DNA from 3 places in the Paenibacillus sp. Y660 genome. Region 2 is predicted to be linked to each of the others. Evidence: riboswitches for the same ligand, from Rfam matches in the RefSeq annotation. Region 2 holds a riboswitch; each other region holds the start of a gene.

Region 1 (5,054 bases), on a different contig from region 2:
CCGATTAATAATCCGGTAAATAGTCCATTATCCGTGCGGAATGTGCCAATCGTCTCCGGCACAGGCTGCTTGCGTACGAGCGAACCCGCAACTGCCAGCATCGCGATTATTGAAATATAGCGGCCCATCAGCATGACAAGCCCTGTGCTAATATTCCAAAATGGCGTGTTGTCGCCTAGTCCCTCAAACCCGGAGCCATTGTTCGCTGCCGAGGATGTAAATTCATACAGCACTTGACTTATGCCATGGAAGCCCGGATTTGTGATGGCTCCTTTGCCTAGATCCGTCATAAAGGCGATTGCTGTTGGCACTAGTATAATGAAAGGATGGGTAAGAATAGCGACCGCAATAAGCTTCATTTCTCGCGGCTCTATTTTTCGACCCAGAAATTCCGGCGTTCGTCCGACCATTAGCCCGCATATGAACACGGCGAGTATCGCATACATAAGCATGTTGATAAGTCCGACACCCTTGCCGCCAAAAACGACATTCAGCATCATCTCGCCAAGCGGCACCAAGCCGCCGAGCGGCGTAAGCGTATCATGCATATTGTTAACGGTACCGGTCGTCGCTGCCGCTGTCACCGTTGTGAACAATGCGGATTGCGCGATGCCGAACCGTACTTCCTTGCCTTCCATGCTGCCTTGCGAAGCATCGATTCCAAGCGCGCTTATCGCTGGATTGCCTGTTTTCTCCGACGTGTAGGCTACGCTCAGGAACACGAGGAACAGACACATCATCGCTGTGAACACAACCCAGCCTTGCTTTTTGTTTTTGGCGAATAGGCCGAAGGTGTAAGGCAGTGCAGCGGGCAGCGCCCACATCGATAAAATCTGGATGACGTTCGTCAGCGGATTCGGATTCTCAAAGGGATGCGCCGAGTTGGCGCCAAAAAATCCGCCGCCGTTCGTTCCCAAATGCTTAATCGACTCCAGCGAAGCGACAGGACCAATCGCAATTTGCTGCATCGCGCCCTCTAGCGTTTTGACGGTCAATGTCGGATCAAGCGTTTGCGGCACTTGAAGGGCAACGAGCACAAGCGTGATGACAAAAGCAACCGGAAGAAAAATTCGCGTATGCGCTTTGACAAAGTCCTCGAAAAAGTTGCCGATCGCTTGCCCTTGGCTCGTAATGCCGCGGACGAATGCGATCGCAACCGAGAAGCCCGTAGCCGCTGACGTAAACATCATCATGATGACCGCCATTTGCGAGAAATAGGATAAGGCGCTTTCCCCGTTGTAATGCTGCAGGTTCGTATTCGTTATAAAGCTGATGACCGTATTAAACGTAAGCGTCGGCTCCATGCTCCCCATCCCGTTCGGATTAAACGGAAGCGCGTTTTGCAAACGCAGAATCAAATAGCTGAAAGCTACCAATATGATATTGGTTGCGATAAAGCTAAGGGCGTACATTTTCCAGCTCATGTCCTCTCGCCGCTTTAAACCTATGATTTTATAGATAAGCCGCTCAGAGCCTCCGAACACCTTGTCTAAGCGATTATGCTCATTCGAGAATACGTGATAGACGTAGGTTCCTAATGGCTTAACTAGCAATAACAGAATCGCAATGACGATCAGCAATTGAAAAATATCCATCGTAGATGATCCTCCTCCATTAAAACTTTTCCGGATGAATTAAGGCATAGATGAGATAAACGAAAACAAATAAAGCCATAACCATCACGATAATCATTCGCTTCCGCCTCCCGTTTGGTCGATTACGCTGCCGCACCAAGTCAAAAATCCGTAAAATAAACCAAAGCAGGCCAGCAAAGCGATGATCATATAAACATCCTGCATATTGAATTCCCTCCTGCATTATTTGTGACTTAAAAGAAAACCGACTTCACCGGTTTGCGAGTATACGATATGGTCCGCACCGAGCCCCTTGTAAACGGCCCGCGGATTCCACTGCTGCGTGATCACGTAGATCGGCTTGGTCGTCCAAGTCCGGCAGCAATGGACAAAGCGGCAGCTTAGTGCAAAGCTGCTCTCGAATATGAAAACATCTTGAATCGGATAATGCGGCGGCTGCCAGCTTTGGCGATCATTTGTATTGATATAATGCACGCCTATGATCCCTTGCTTGCGGAGCTGCTTCTCCTCCTGCTTGCTATTTGTCAGGACGATAAATTTCATTTGATGAAACATTAAAGTTCGAATAAATGATTTGCCGGATTCGTTGTATCCAGCTACGATAATATGCTCTTCCAACAACTTGCTTATCCTCCATTTGGTAAAAAAGGCAACAAAAAGAAGCCTTGGGATAAGAGGAACCAATCCCGCGGCTTCTTATGCCCGCAGCTAAAATAAGCCGCGGGAAGCGCGATGGCTGTTGCCTCTCTCGAGTACACTTACGAGGTTAGCTGTCGGATTCGGGCCTTGAGAGTTGCCCTACGCCTGGCTGCTGCCAAGCGATTCACCCCATGAAGCAAAGAGCGTACATACACGCCTTTTCTTCGTTGGTTCCCCCGTTCCTGCTGCTGCAGGATTCAGCAAATTAAAACCATTTCAAGCAGCTGCTCTGTTTTTGGGCAGCAAAAAACCACAGAGGCTTATGACACTCTGTGGTCGACATTAATCGATCACAAGCTTCATCATTCCTCTCTAATCCACGCTTACGAGGTTAGCTGTCGGATTCGGGCGGTGAGAGTCGCCCTACTTTGACCAGTATCCATGGCACCAGTCAAAGATTCACCCCTGCTCTACGGCCGTTCGACTCTCACATCGAACATGCGCAAAGCTCATTTATTGGTTCCCCCGTTTTCCGCATTCACGGAAACTCAGCGATCAGCAAATCGAAACTTATTAGTAAATCCTGTATCGAATCTTACTCCTCGCTATCGCCACTGTAAAGAGAGCCCGCTGGCGAATTTAGCTAATTTCAGACCCCCAGAACGTTTCGCAGCGCTTACATAGAATTCGATCTCGATATATCTCACTATTTCTACGTTTTACTCCTATTTTCGAAAATAATGATATGCACCCACAAGCCACTTTTCAGCGGAAATAATCAGATTTTTCTAAAGAGGAGAATAGAAGAGAATAAACGAGTTATCCAGCGAATTATGCTTTTTTTATAAAGATATTGATAGTTTTTCTTGTAAAATGGCTAAAGGATGCCATATCCCGAAATACAACTGTTTTACAATGATCGCATTCGGGTTTACTATAGACGGCATGCCTGATTATGGCAGTTAACCTCGAAAGCGAACTGGAGGAGAGATTACGAATGATCACGCAATCAGAAGCCATTCATGAAACAATTCCAGTGAATCTAGTAGAGCAGCTGTGGGAACTCCCGTGCTATCCAAGCCTGTTTCGATGATAAAGGACGTGCGAGTTTTTTATTTATTTGCAGCCGCAGCCTTGAGCTTGACGGATTCTCGTTCATCTTGTTCAACCGGTAAATCCGAATGGGATGAGACTGTTTTATTCAAACAAGCAATCTCGTACATATCATTGTTTTAATTCGAAAGATTTACAGATAAGCAATTAGGGATTATAATGAAGAGTACACTATTAACGCTGAATTTTTCGAATGAAAAAGCGGGGGAACCAACGCTAACGTTTTCTAACGTTTTGCAAGGGGTGAATCCAGGGATTTGTAACCCTGGTAGGGCATTCTCTCTAGCCCGAATCCGACAGCTAACCTCGTAAGCGAACAAAGGAGAGATTTTTTCATGTTGACCAATTGTGCAAATCATTTGCACCTTTTCACGGAACAGACCCCTTCTTTATCCGTCACACGAATCGAGCTATTCGTCATCCCTGCTCTCGCAGTCGATTCTGCAGGCCACCGCATTTGTCTCCGTTTAACAAGTGATCAAGGATTCGGCTGGAGCGAGCTGTTTGCGAGCGACACCGAAGATTCGATTGACTTGGAACGATGGAGCGATCTGCTCCAAAGCTTTATCGGCAGCGTCTCTCTTCCGCCTCTACACCATTTTCAATACGACAAAACGGATGAGGACGGACGTATTCTCGACCTATTCGCCTCTGCAGTCAATCATGTCCTGGCACAATCCGCCGATTCGTCTCCGTACAACAGCGATCTTGAAGAATCTGTTTTGCGTCAACGTTCTGTCTCCTATGTTTCTTTGGATTGACTGATTTCATGACCAAAAATAGACAGTCCAGAACAAGCACTAGGTTCTGGACTGTTTATTTTTCAGGCTCTATATCCGGGATCCCTCCAACTTCTGCAATACCCAATCCAGCAGAATCTGACTTCCCTTCTGCGATCCAAGTGAACCATTAACGATTAAATCCGCGTACCAGCGTGTCGGCTCTACATACCGATCATGGGTATGTCTCACCAAATCCAAATATTCGCTTATCGCTTCATCCATGGAGTGACGCTCATTCGAAAATTTCCCTAATCGTCTTGCGAGCCTTTCATCGGACTGGCAATCCACAAACACTTTATAATCAAGACATTCTCTTAGCTGCGAAAAATGGAACAGCAAAAAACCTTCAATAATGATTACGTCATCCTTATCGGACAAAGATTCATTGAAATCCTCTAATACCTAATCCAGATCAACAGCAGCCGGATCGTTAAAATCTTCATAAGCTTTGCCAGAAAATGAAGCAACCGTTATCGGCCTTTCCTTCTTATAATACTTGTCCATATGTATGACTTTTACTTTAAAATGGCTAAGGCCGTGGGCAAGAAATTTACTCAATGTGGTTTTCCCGCTGCCAGACCCGCCAGCAATGCCAATTGCAATCGTAGAGCGCATGACGACCCTCTCCAAGCATTTCGAATTTACTCCTATTTTAATACAAGATGGATGGATTGTCCTCTTACGTGCAAGCAAGAAGACCGATCTACAAGGCAGATTGTGAGAACTCATTTTTTAATCGATTTATAAGATCCGAAAGTTGAGTTAGATAGTCAGGAGATGTAACAGCAACTGTAGTAAAGTAAAAGTGTCGTTTTTCAAGCTCTTGATTCTCAGGGCTCCACTCTGTTAAAAACTCCTCTGATTTTAAGATTTCTTCAGTCAATACACGTTCTCTCCAAAGCAACAATTGAATCTCATTAAAGAT
Region 2 (5,054 bases):
GTTATTAGAATGCTGCTAACGCCCTTGTTTAACGCCGGTCTGTTCTACTCGCTGAATCAAACGAGATTAGTCGGAGGAACCCGCTTCCTTGAGGGCATTCGCAAAAACTGGAAGCCTGTTGTGCTTCTGTACTGGATGGAAAGCGTCTTATCGCTGGCTCCCGCTTGGTGGCTGCTCCCGCGCGGCTTCGATGCGCTTCTGGAGAGCGGCTCCATTCCAGAGCTGCTGGGAGCGGTGCTGCCTGGGGCCGGCCTGTGGCTGCTGTGGGGTACGGTGCTGCATCTGCTGTTTCTAGCTATGCAATTCGGCGCCACATCGGGCGAAGGCGTATTCCGTTCCTTATGGAAGGCTCTTCGAAACTTTATCTCCTTCGCAGCCATTTCACTCATCATGTGGGGGATCGGAGCAGCTGCCGGGCTCGTTGTCACCAGCTTATCGATGCTCTGGGCCGGCTTGTTCGCGCTCATCCTTCATCAAGGCTATTACCTCGTAAAAACAGTAGTGAAGGTATGGACCATAGCCGCGCAGTACGATTGTCTACAGACGAAACAATCCTAACCTGAAGAAGCCTTCGGCTCCACAAATTATTGTGGATACGAGGCTTTTTTTATTTTCAAAATAGACCGCAACTAAATCATGCAATTTCTGTATATATAGATGAAAGTAAATGAACAATGGAGGATACACATAAATGATGCGCAAAAAACTGATTTTATTATCCATGGTTTTGCTCTTATCGGGCGGTTCATTGGTTGCAGCAGACAAAATGTTACAAAAAGTAACGCTGCTTTTTAATAATAAGCAATCCATTGAAGATGGTTTATTAGTTGATGATAAGGTTTATATCAATATTCGTTCCTTAAGCGATTCCCTGCAGGCTTTTACGCAGTGGAAGGGGAGCGATAAGAAGCTTGTCATTCAGAAGCCCAATGTTCATATGTTTCTGATGAATGAGAAGCGGACGATGTTTGGGCAAGTTGATAAAGGTACGGTTCAGAAGTTTTTGGTGCAGGCGCAAATCGATAATTTGAACGTTGCCATCTCTGAATTCAAGGTCACGATTGTCGATCCTAACGATAAAGAAACGACCATTGACGGCCGCAGCCAATCTGATGTTGATTTCAAGGAGTTTGTCGAAAAGGATACCTTCTGGTTCAGCTCCAAGCTTGTCTCCTATGAATTTAAGTTTTCAGGCAAATACAAGCTCCGGTTCTGGATGGAGCAAAAGAACGAAGGCCCGCAGCTCATCTCTGAAAAAATCATTACTGCGAAATAATAGCTTGTCTACATGTAGATGGAGTTGTCTTTCAAGATGATAGATCTTGAGGGACGGCTCCTTTTTCATGCCGCAAACTGAATTTTTTAACTCGTCATTCTTCGCATGAGAGTTTTTTAATCTTTCTCCGCAAAATGCTATCATACCGCCATTATCCGCATGATTGAATAGTCTTTAAGACAGGATGCCAAGGGGACAAATCGGTATATTTTACAACAGATCCACATAATTAATGAAATTGAGTCATTGCATTTAGTTAGAAAGAACTAGTGATGAGTGTTTATTTTACACAATAAACGGTTAAACGAAGCAAATAGTCAAAAGGTTACATGAGAATTATTAGAAATAGTCAGGAAAGGCAGGAGATCAATGAAAATAATCGAATAATTCTCAGGAGCAATAAAAAACTGCCTAATTTCCTATTTGGAAAACGGGGGAACCACTCTGGGTGAATTGATTCCGACGTTTGACGTTTGTCAGCGCCTGAGGAGTCATAGGGAGCCTTCAACCGAACCCCACAGCTAACCTCGTCGGCATTGGAAGGAGTTTCACAATTGAAAAAGGTTACCGCATTACTACTGGGTCTCGTTCTCGTACTCGCTTTCCAGGCTGGGAGCGCTTTCGCAGACTCAAAACTAAACGGCTTCATCAATGATCTTATCGGTTCACCGTACAAAAGCGGCGGAACGTCGTCGAAAGGCTTTGATTGCTCCGGATTTACGAGCTATGTGTTCGAAAAAATGGGCATCGAGCTTCCACGCACATCCGGCTCGCAAGCAAAATCAGGCGATAAGGTTGCTAAAGAGGACCTTATTCCGGGAGACCTTGTTTTCTTCGACACAGTTGGCGGAAACAACAGCACGGTATCCCACGTAGGCATTTACATAGGAGATGGCAAGTTTACACATTCCTCTTCTAGCAGAGGCGTTGTGACAGACAAACTTAACTCCTCCTATTATGAAAATCGTTTTATAACTGCTCGTCGTGTTATGGATGCAGATTCTTTCCAAGCATACGCCGACGGACAATAGAGTAACCTATTCCCTCTCTGTATGAGAGTTGCACGGGTAGACTCACTCAGCAAAGCCGCAGTTGTTTGTCCTCAAGCGACAAATGACATGCGGCTTTGCTGTTATTGCGCCGCTAAGGGGAAGGAGCAGTCTCAATGTATTTGTTTATTCATCGCAAGGATTTGCGTACCGAAGATTTGCGCGCATTCGATTATTTGAGAAATAAGGATTCGCAGGGCATTCATTTGCTAATCATAGATCCTGTCCTCACGGACGGAGGCAGATTAAACAGTCACAGCGGCCGTAATTTTATGGCGCAAGCCGCCTCCCTGCTGCACAGCTATTCCAAGGCGGGGAAAGAGCTGCATGTCCTGCATGGCGATCCCGCTTCGATTACCGAAGCGCTCTTAGAGGCGCATCCGATAGATGAGGTTATCGCCCATGCCGACTACACGCCTTACTCCCGCCGGCGCGACGAGCGGCTTCAGCTAACCGTCCGAGCCATGAATCGCCGCTGGATATCGATTGCTGATGCGCCGCTGGCCGATTTGGAAGCTTTCCCTGCGTATGCTCGGCGATCCGAGCCTTACAAGGTGTTTACGCCTTTCTACCGCATGTGGAGCAGCTATATGCAAGAGTACTACAGCAAGGCGGGCGAGACGACGATTCAGGATCTCGCGACCTTAAGCGAAATCAACACCAAGGTCGCTCTGCAATTCGCGCTGCCGGATGCCATTTCACACTCGCTTGGCGGCACGAGAGTAGAAGGCTCACAGAAATCGTCAGCTAAGCTGGATCGCTTTGCACGCGAGCGACTCGCCTCTTATGCGGATAGTCGGGACATCTACACGGAGGAGCATACTAGCGGGCTCGCTCGCTTCTTGAACACCGGCGCTATATCGGCGCGTCAGTCCTACGAGCTTACGCAGGGCTTGCCCGGTGCCGAAGCATGGATCCGTCAGCTGGCTTGGCGTGATTTCTACTTGTACCAGGCCATGTACCATGAAGATTTCTTCCGTTACGAGCAGCTGGCGAACTTGTCACCGCTCTCTGATGCTTATCTTGCGGCATGGTCTGCCGCTGCCACTGGCATTCCGATCATCGACGCGGCTATGACGCAGCTGAACCGCACGGGGGATCTTCCGAATCGGCTGCGAATGGTAACGGCCATGTTTCTAACGAAAAACCTGCTTTGTCCGTTTACGCTTGGGGAGCAGCATTTCCGCCTTCACTTAAGCGACTATGACAATGCGCTTAATCGCGGCGGCTGGCTGTGGTGCTCATCGCTAGGCTATGATGCAGCGCCTTACTTCCGCATCATGAATCCCGAGACGCAGTCGCGCACCCATGATCCTAGCGGCAGCTACATCCGGCGCTGGCTGCCCCATCTCGCACATCTCTCGGACAAAGAGATTCATAAGCCGCAAAGCGGCGCCATCGTGGATCTAAAAGCGTCGCGCGCGCGAGCCATCGAGGTGTACAAGACCATACTCAAATAGCTGGAGCTGCATCGTCCTTAGCGGACTATCGTTTTAGACAAGCATGCCTTATATTGAATTATTAATAAATAAACCTCCACCGCCGCTTTGAAACAGCGAATGTGGAGGTTTTTTCTTGAGCTATAACCCGCGCTGCGCCTCTCTTCTTCCCAGCACGAGCATAGCCGCCAGCAGAAGAAGCATCAGCACGACCAGCAAGCTAATATACCATAGCGTAGACTGTACGTTATACTGGTCCATAAACCAGCCGGTCACTCTTGGGAAAATAGCGCCGCCAAGGCCGCCGCATGCGACCAGCAAGCTTGTTGTCCGCTCGGTCATTCCCGGGATAAGCTCATTGGCATAAACAAGGGCGATGCCGAAGATGCCTGAGAAGAACAAGCCGCTTAGCGCGACCAATGCCAGCATCCAGCTGAGCTGCCCCATAATCGCCATAAAAACAAAGACGACCGAGGCGCCAGCCGTAGCGATGAGCAAATAACGCGAATACCCCATCCGATCAGCAAGCACGCCTGCAAATAGACGCCCAAGCACCATCGTCCCCCAGAACAGGCTGAGCGCGGCTGCCGCACTCGATTCCTCCACGCCTGAGCGGACGATAAGAATAGACGGCAAATAGTTGGAGAAGCTCATTTCCATGCCAACATAAATCATAAAAAATAACGCCGATAATAGCAGAAACGGCAACGCTTTGCGCGGATAACCAAAGAAGGCAGATGATTCCGAAGCAGAAGCGGCAACCGAATCGGCAGCTTTGTTCGCTTTGTCCTGCTCTGCCGCAGCTCTCGGAATATATCCCAGCTGCTCGTCCAGCTCCCCGAACGACATCGTCAGCCAGAGAACGAACGTAATGCCTGACATCGCAGCCAATATCGGGAAAGAAACCTGCCAGACGCTCTGTTGAATCAGATAAGCCGCTGCAATCGGGATCAATAATGCGCCTACGCCAAAAAAAGTTTCCAGCCTGCTCATGGCCGAGGCCTTTCCGTTCTTTGCCAGGTCGATAATCATCGCGCCGACGACTGCCTCCGTCATGCCGAAGCCAAATCCCGCAAGCGGTGCAATCGCGAGCATCCAGCCCCAAGGGAGCAATAGACTATAAGCTGCCTCGCTAAGCGTCAATATACCGATCGCGAGCAGCACAGCCCCCCTCTTCCCGATTCTTGTCGTTATGGACGGCGCAAGCAGCACACCCACCAGAAATCCAAGAAACTGGTTCATAATCCATTGCCCGCCGTCTTTATAGGTCAAGCCATAATGATCGATGAG
Region 3 (5,054 bases), on a different contig from region 2:
TCAGATTGTTCGCAAGTGTCTTCCTTCGCTGCGCGAAGCTCGCCTGCACGACACGGAAAAAATGATCCTCATCAGGCACATCCACGGCAGGCTTATCTCGCAGGGATAGCTTAATAACAGCCGAATCGACATTGGGCTGCGGAATAAACACCGTATGCGGCACCGTACAGACAAGCTTAGGCACGCAATAATACTGAACGGCTACGCTTAGGCTGCCGTACTCCTTGCCGCCTGGCTTTGCAGCCATCCGCTCAGCCACTTCCTTCTGAATCATGACGACGATGTGCTCAAGCGGCAGCTTCTCCTCGAGCAGCTTCATCAAAATAGGCGTAGTCACATAATACGGCAAATTGGCAACGACACTTACGCCCGTTACCCCTGCAAACTGCTCTTCGAACAGCTGCTTCAAATCAAGTTTGAGCACATCGCCATGTATGACCGTGATGTGCTGCTCTTCAGCCAATATGTCCTTTAAAATTGGAATAAGCCGATTATCGATCTCCACAGCCGTCACTTTGCCAGCAGCTTGTGCAAGCCGCTGCGTAAGCGCGCCAATCCCGGGACCAATCTCAAGCGCTCCCTTCGTCTCGTCCAGCTCGGCAGCAGCCACGATGTTGTTCAAAATATTTTGATCAATCAGAAAGTTCTGCCCGAGGCTTTTTTTGAAAGAGAAGCCGTATTTGGCAATAATCTCTTTGGTTCGCTTTGGCGTTGCCACCTCGAAGGGCACAGATTTCACCGATGCCTTGCTTTGCTCATTGTGTTCGTGATCGCTCATCTTCTATCCCTCCAGTTCCTTTTCCATTTGTCTGAACGCTTCTGCAAATTCCACCTTGGAAATACGGAAGCTTGTACAACGCTTATAGAACTGCTTGCCGTTCGCATATCCGATCCCGAGCAGCTTGCCCATAACAAGGCGCCGATTGGAAGCGTCAGGATGCACGATAAGCCCCGCTTCCATCAAATCCTCAAAGCTTATCTCACCCGATTCGAGAAGCGACTCTGTACGGAGCTCTGAGAGTGCCGTACGAATCGCATCCGGACTTGCGTTCTCGATGCCGATATCCCCTTTGTACAACGCCTGCTCCTGCGGCAAAAAAGCATGCTTGCACCCGGGAGCGTGCCTCGCAACGATTTTGCGAATGCGCTCTCCCGCATGGTCGGGATCTGTAAATATAATGACGCCGCGGCGCTCGTTCGCCAGCGCTATTCTTCTTAATACATCCTCACCGATAGCCGAACCATTCGTCTCTATAGTGTCCGCTTCAACCGCCCGTTTTATCGCTGCGGTATCATCTTTACCCTCAACGACAATGATCTCTTTGATCATCAAGACCATTCCCTTCAACATAAACTCTTATAAGCCCGCAAACATGCAAAAAGAAGAGGCAGTGCCTCTCCTTATGATGGCATATTTAATTGAATATTACGATAAGATGATGGTAATCCTGCAATTAGCTTGAAGAAGGTTTATTTGGCCCGAGCACGTAAACGGTAAAGCCTTTCTTCCTGCCAAACTTATTTGCCGTTTTGTTGCTATCGAAGTATACGTCGATTTTTTTGCCCTTCACCGCGCTGCCGGTATCCTCAGCCCGGCGGAAACCGATGCCTTCAATATAAACCCACCAGCCGATCGGAATAACCTTCGGATCAACCGCTATGGTCCGTCCTTCTTTTACACGGGAACCGGATGCCGTAATTCCGTAATCCGGATGATCCGAATCTTTACCTGTAGAAGCGACACCTGCTGAATAAGCAGTCAGCGTGACGTTCTTAAGTACGGTTTTGGCCTTAAATGTTACACCGCTCTTTGTCAGCATGGCAACACTCGGGCTTTTGTTTGAGAGCACAGTCACTTTAGGCTCAGCCTTCTTCGTTCCGATCGCGATAACATGGTCCACCGCAGCGGTCTCGACAACCTTGCTGACCATCTTCTTCGAAGTGAGAATTCCGTCCTCGTACTGCTTCTCGATATGTTCAACAATAAGGCCTTCCTTGCCGGTTTGCACGAGCTTTTCCTTACCCGCTTCCAGCGTAGGATCTTTCTTCTTTACGATAGAGTACGGCATGGCACGCTCGGATTCAGACACCTTCGTGTCAACCCGTACAACCGTTACCGTTAATTCCGAATCAACTACCGTATTAAGCGGAGGCATTACTTTATCATGATTACGAACTGGAATATTTAATTCCTCGATCGCTGCCTGCACTGTTCTCTCTGTCGTATATACAGTAGAGGTCTTGCCATCAGCTTTCACAATTACCGGAATCGCTTGAGTTACCTCAATTCGATCTCCGTCCTTTATTGCCGCATTAAGCGGTATGGACACCTCATCATGTGGTCCAATTGCGATAGCTTGTTCATCCAGTAGGCGTTGCAGGACCCATTGCTTCGTTTCCACAACGGTTTCTTGTCCATTCACTACTACGGAGACGCTTTTGACAGCCGTTCCGTACAACAACACCAAAAACATGAAAGTCATAGCGATTGAGATAGTAGCACTCAAAAGAATCAAACGCAAGTTTTCACGCTTCCATCGCAATGCGAAAGACATGCTGGATGATCGTTTCCCATGGGTGTCCTTAACCTGGAGTATTCCCACTTCATCGGTCCTCCTTCATAGCCCCGCCGCCAAGTGTTACGCATGATACAACTGACGCGACTATAGTATATTGGCGTGCAAGCACGCAATCCAGTACTGCTATCGATCCTCCCACCCCCATCTTTTATCCCTATGTCGACAAATTCCCGTTTATTCGAAAATAAAAAGAAGCCGTCGACAGAGGATCTGTTTCGTGGCTTCCCGGTAAATGACTACGCTGGGATACAGAAAAATGGATGCACGAGGTTGATCACTCTCTATGAACGCTTACGAGGTTAGCTGACGGATTCGGGCAAGAGAGACGCCCTATTCGAAAACGCAATGCTCATGGCAAAGGTTCCGAAATTCACCCCTTGAAGAATTCAAAACACGGTACATAAAACCCGTATTTGGTTCCCCCGCTCTCCAGATGGAGATTAAGCGCAAACTGGAAATCCAATACAAAATGTAATGCTCTGAGTTGAATCATAACCTCATACGAGGTGAATTGTAAAGATACGATAAAAGACGATTTAAGCTAAAATGGTGGATAAAGACGGAAAAATTAAGCGATAATCGCTATAAAAATTAGTTTTTACGCGATAAAGGTCTTAAATTCTCTCTGTTTCTCTCGTTTTTATACAATACCAAAACATTTTTTACCGTTTTCGGTCGTAATCGCACCTATTTCTTCTACCGATTTGCCTAATAATTCGGCTGCAGTCTGTGCGACTAGTGCCACATAAGAGGACTCATTTCGCTTCCCTCTGAAGGGGTGGGGAGCCAAATACGGAGCATCGGTTTCAATCAAAATTTTATCGAGCGGAACCTGCTTGAGCACCTCTTTGGGAACCCTTGCATTTTGGAAAGTGACCGGTCCCCCGAACGAAATATAGAAGTTCATATCGAGGCATTGCTTCGCGGTTTCGGGGCTGCCGGAGAAGCAGTGCATGACCCCGCCAACCTCGGCTGCATTTTCCTCCTGCAAAATTCGAATAACATCCTCGTGCGCGTCACGATTATGAATAACGATCGGTTTGCCTACTTTACGGGCAAGACGGATTTGCTCGCGAAATACGCGCTGCTGAACGTCTTTGGGCGAGGTATCCCAGTGATAATCAAGACCGATCTCACCGATGGCAACAACCTTCTCATGCGCGCATAAACGCTCTATCCACTCCAAATCCTCCAGAAGCATGTCAATGCTGTCAACCGGGTGCCAGCCGACAGCCGCATAAATAAATTCATACTGCTCAGCAAGCGCTATCGTCGTTGGAATGGTCTCGCGGTTAAAGCCGATATTAAGGAGCATGTGCACGCCTGCATCCTTTGCGCGCTGAATAACTTCGTGGCGATCCTCATCGAACTTATATGAGTCTAAGTGGGTGTGGGTATCAAATAGCAATGTCATGTTAGTGTCAGGCTCCTTCAGTCGAGTTTAAATAATTTTTTTAATGAATCAGGTATTTGTGAAATATTTTTTTTGAGTGGCTCTTCCGGATAATACAGATGATATTGCCCCTGATGCAATCCGGTTATTGAACGAACGATGTCGGATTTGGCAGATATTTCACTTATTTCATCCTGACCGTCCAACAACAAAATCGGCGCTTTTTCTTTCTTTTCTCCTTCTTTTTTATCCGGTCGATATACGTCGTATGGCAGGTCAAACGGGAAGTCAATTTCCATATGATAATCGGGATTCATTCCTATAGAAGAGAAGCAATCGCTAATCTCATTTAAAAGCTGATCATCAGGGTTATCAATCGTTATGTACTTATATAAATGACGGTTCATAAATCGATCGCAAAGATCGCTTAACAGCGAATCCTGCTCCTCTGCCCATTGCGTGAAAGCCGTTTGAACTAGCGCCTCATCCAGTTTCAAATAATCATTCACCGTCATGTTGTTATGAAGCAGACATTTAAGAGGGTTCGGCAACCATTCAAATGTATAGCCACCCACATAAAGCTCCTGTGCTCTACGAAATATTTGACGTAAAATAATCTCAGAGCTTCTTGTTACTGGATGGAAGTAAATCTGCCAATACATTTGATAGCGAGACATCAAATAATGCTCTACGGCATGCATCCCGCTCTCTTTCACTACAATTTTCCCTTTATAAGGTCGCAATACGCGTAATATGCGCTCTAAATCGAAGGTTCCATAGTTTACGCCAGTATAATAAGCATCTCTAAGCAAATAATCCATGCGATCAGCATCCATTTGGCTAGATATGAGGCTTACAACGATTGGCTTTGGATATGTTTTCTGGATAACTGCAGCAACCTGTGAAGGGAAATCTTCCGATACAGCTCGCAGCACATGATTGATTTCCGAATGCTCAAGAATAATTTTGCAGGTCCACTCTTCGTGTTCCGTGTCGAATACTTCTTCTAAGGAGTGGGAGAACGGGCCGTGACCGACATCATGCAGCAAAGCCGCACAAAGCGAGACCAGCCGCTCCTCGGC

What was found. Region 2 has a riboswitch for cyclic di-AMP ahead of AC2TDN_RS20900 (C40 family peptidase). Riboswitches for the same ligand answer to the same signal wherever they lie in the genome.
Region 1: linked by a shared signal. The riboswitch ahead of AC2TDN_RS15630 (NAD-binding protein) and the one ahead of AC2TDN_RS20900 (C40 family peptidase) in region 2 are both predicted to bind cyclic di-AMP.
Region 3: linked by a shared signal. The riboswitch ahead of AC2TDN_RS20640 (resuscitation-promoting factor) and the one ahead of AC2TDN_RS20900 (C40 family peptidase) in region 2 are both predicted to bind cyclic di-AMP.

Annotation. Positions count from the first base shown of each region.
Region 1 is NZ_JBXBBJ010000013.1:4,856-9,909, reverse strand. Features, by position in the region: gene kdpA (potassium-transporting ATPase subunit KdpA) at 1-1,595, opposite strand, end outside; gene kdpF (K(+)-transporting ATPase subunit F) at 1,615-1,674, opposite strand; gene AC2TDN_RS15630 (NAD-binding protein) at 1,818-2,216, opposite strand; cyclic di-AMP (ydaO/yuaA leader) riboswitch at 2,336-2,507, opposite strand; cyclic di-AMP (ydaO/yuaA leader) riboswitch at 2,600-2,798, opposite strand; cyclic di-AMP (ydaO/yuaA leader) riboswitch at 3,516-3,677, shown strand; gene AC2TDN_RS15625 (hypothetical protein) at 3,683-4,108, shown strand; gene AC2TDN_RS15620 (uridine kinase family protein) at 4,178-4,507, opposite strand; gene AC2TDN_RS15615 (P-loop NTPase fold protein) at 4,532-4,858, opposite strand; gene AC2TDN_RS15610 (hypothetical protein) at 4,833-5,054, opposite strand, start outside.
Region 2 is NZ_JBXBBJ010000023.1:36,502-41,555, forward strand. Features, by position in the region: gene AC2TDN_RS20890 (hypothetical protein) at 1-558, shown strand, start outside; gene AC2TDN_RS20895 (hypothetical protein) at 692-1,276, shown strand; cyclic di-AMP (ydaO/yuaA leader) riboswitch at 1,675-1,827, shown strand; gene AC2TDN_RS20900 (C40 family peptidase) at 1,831-2,307, shown strand; gene AC2TDN_RS20905 (FAD-binding domain-containing protein) at 2,442-3,785, shown strand; gene AC2TDN_RS20910 (MFS transporter) at 3,906-5,054, opposite strand, start outside.
Region 3 is NZ_JBXBBJ010000022.1:60,119-65,172, forward strand. Features, by position in the region: gene rsmA (16S rRNA (adenine(1518)-N(6)/adenine(1519)-N(6))-dimethyltransferase RsmA) at 1-778, opposite strand, end outside; gene rnmV (ribonuclease M5) at 782-1,330, opposite strand; gene AC2TDN_RS20640 (resuscitation-promoting factor) at 1,455-2,603, opposite strand; cyclic di-AMP (ydaO/yuaA leader) riboswitch at 2,852-3,036, opposite strand; gene AC2TDN_RS20645 (TatD family hydrolase) at 3,220-3,987, opposite strand; gene AC2TDN_RS20650 (HD domain-containing protein) at 4,011-5,054, opposite strand, start outside.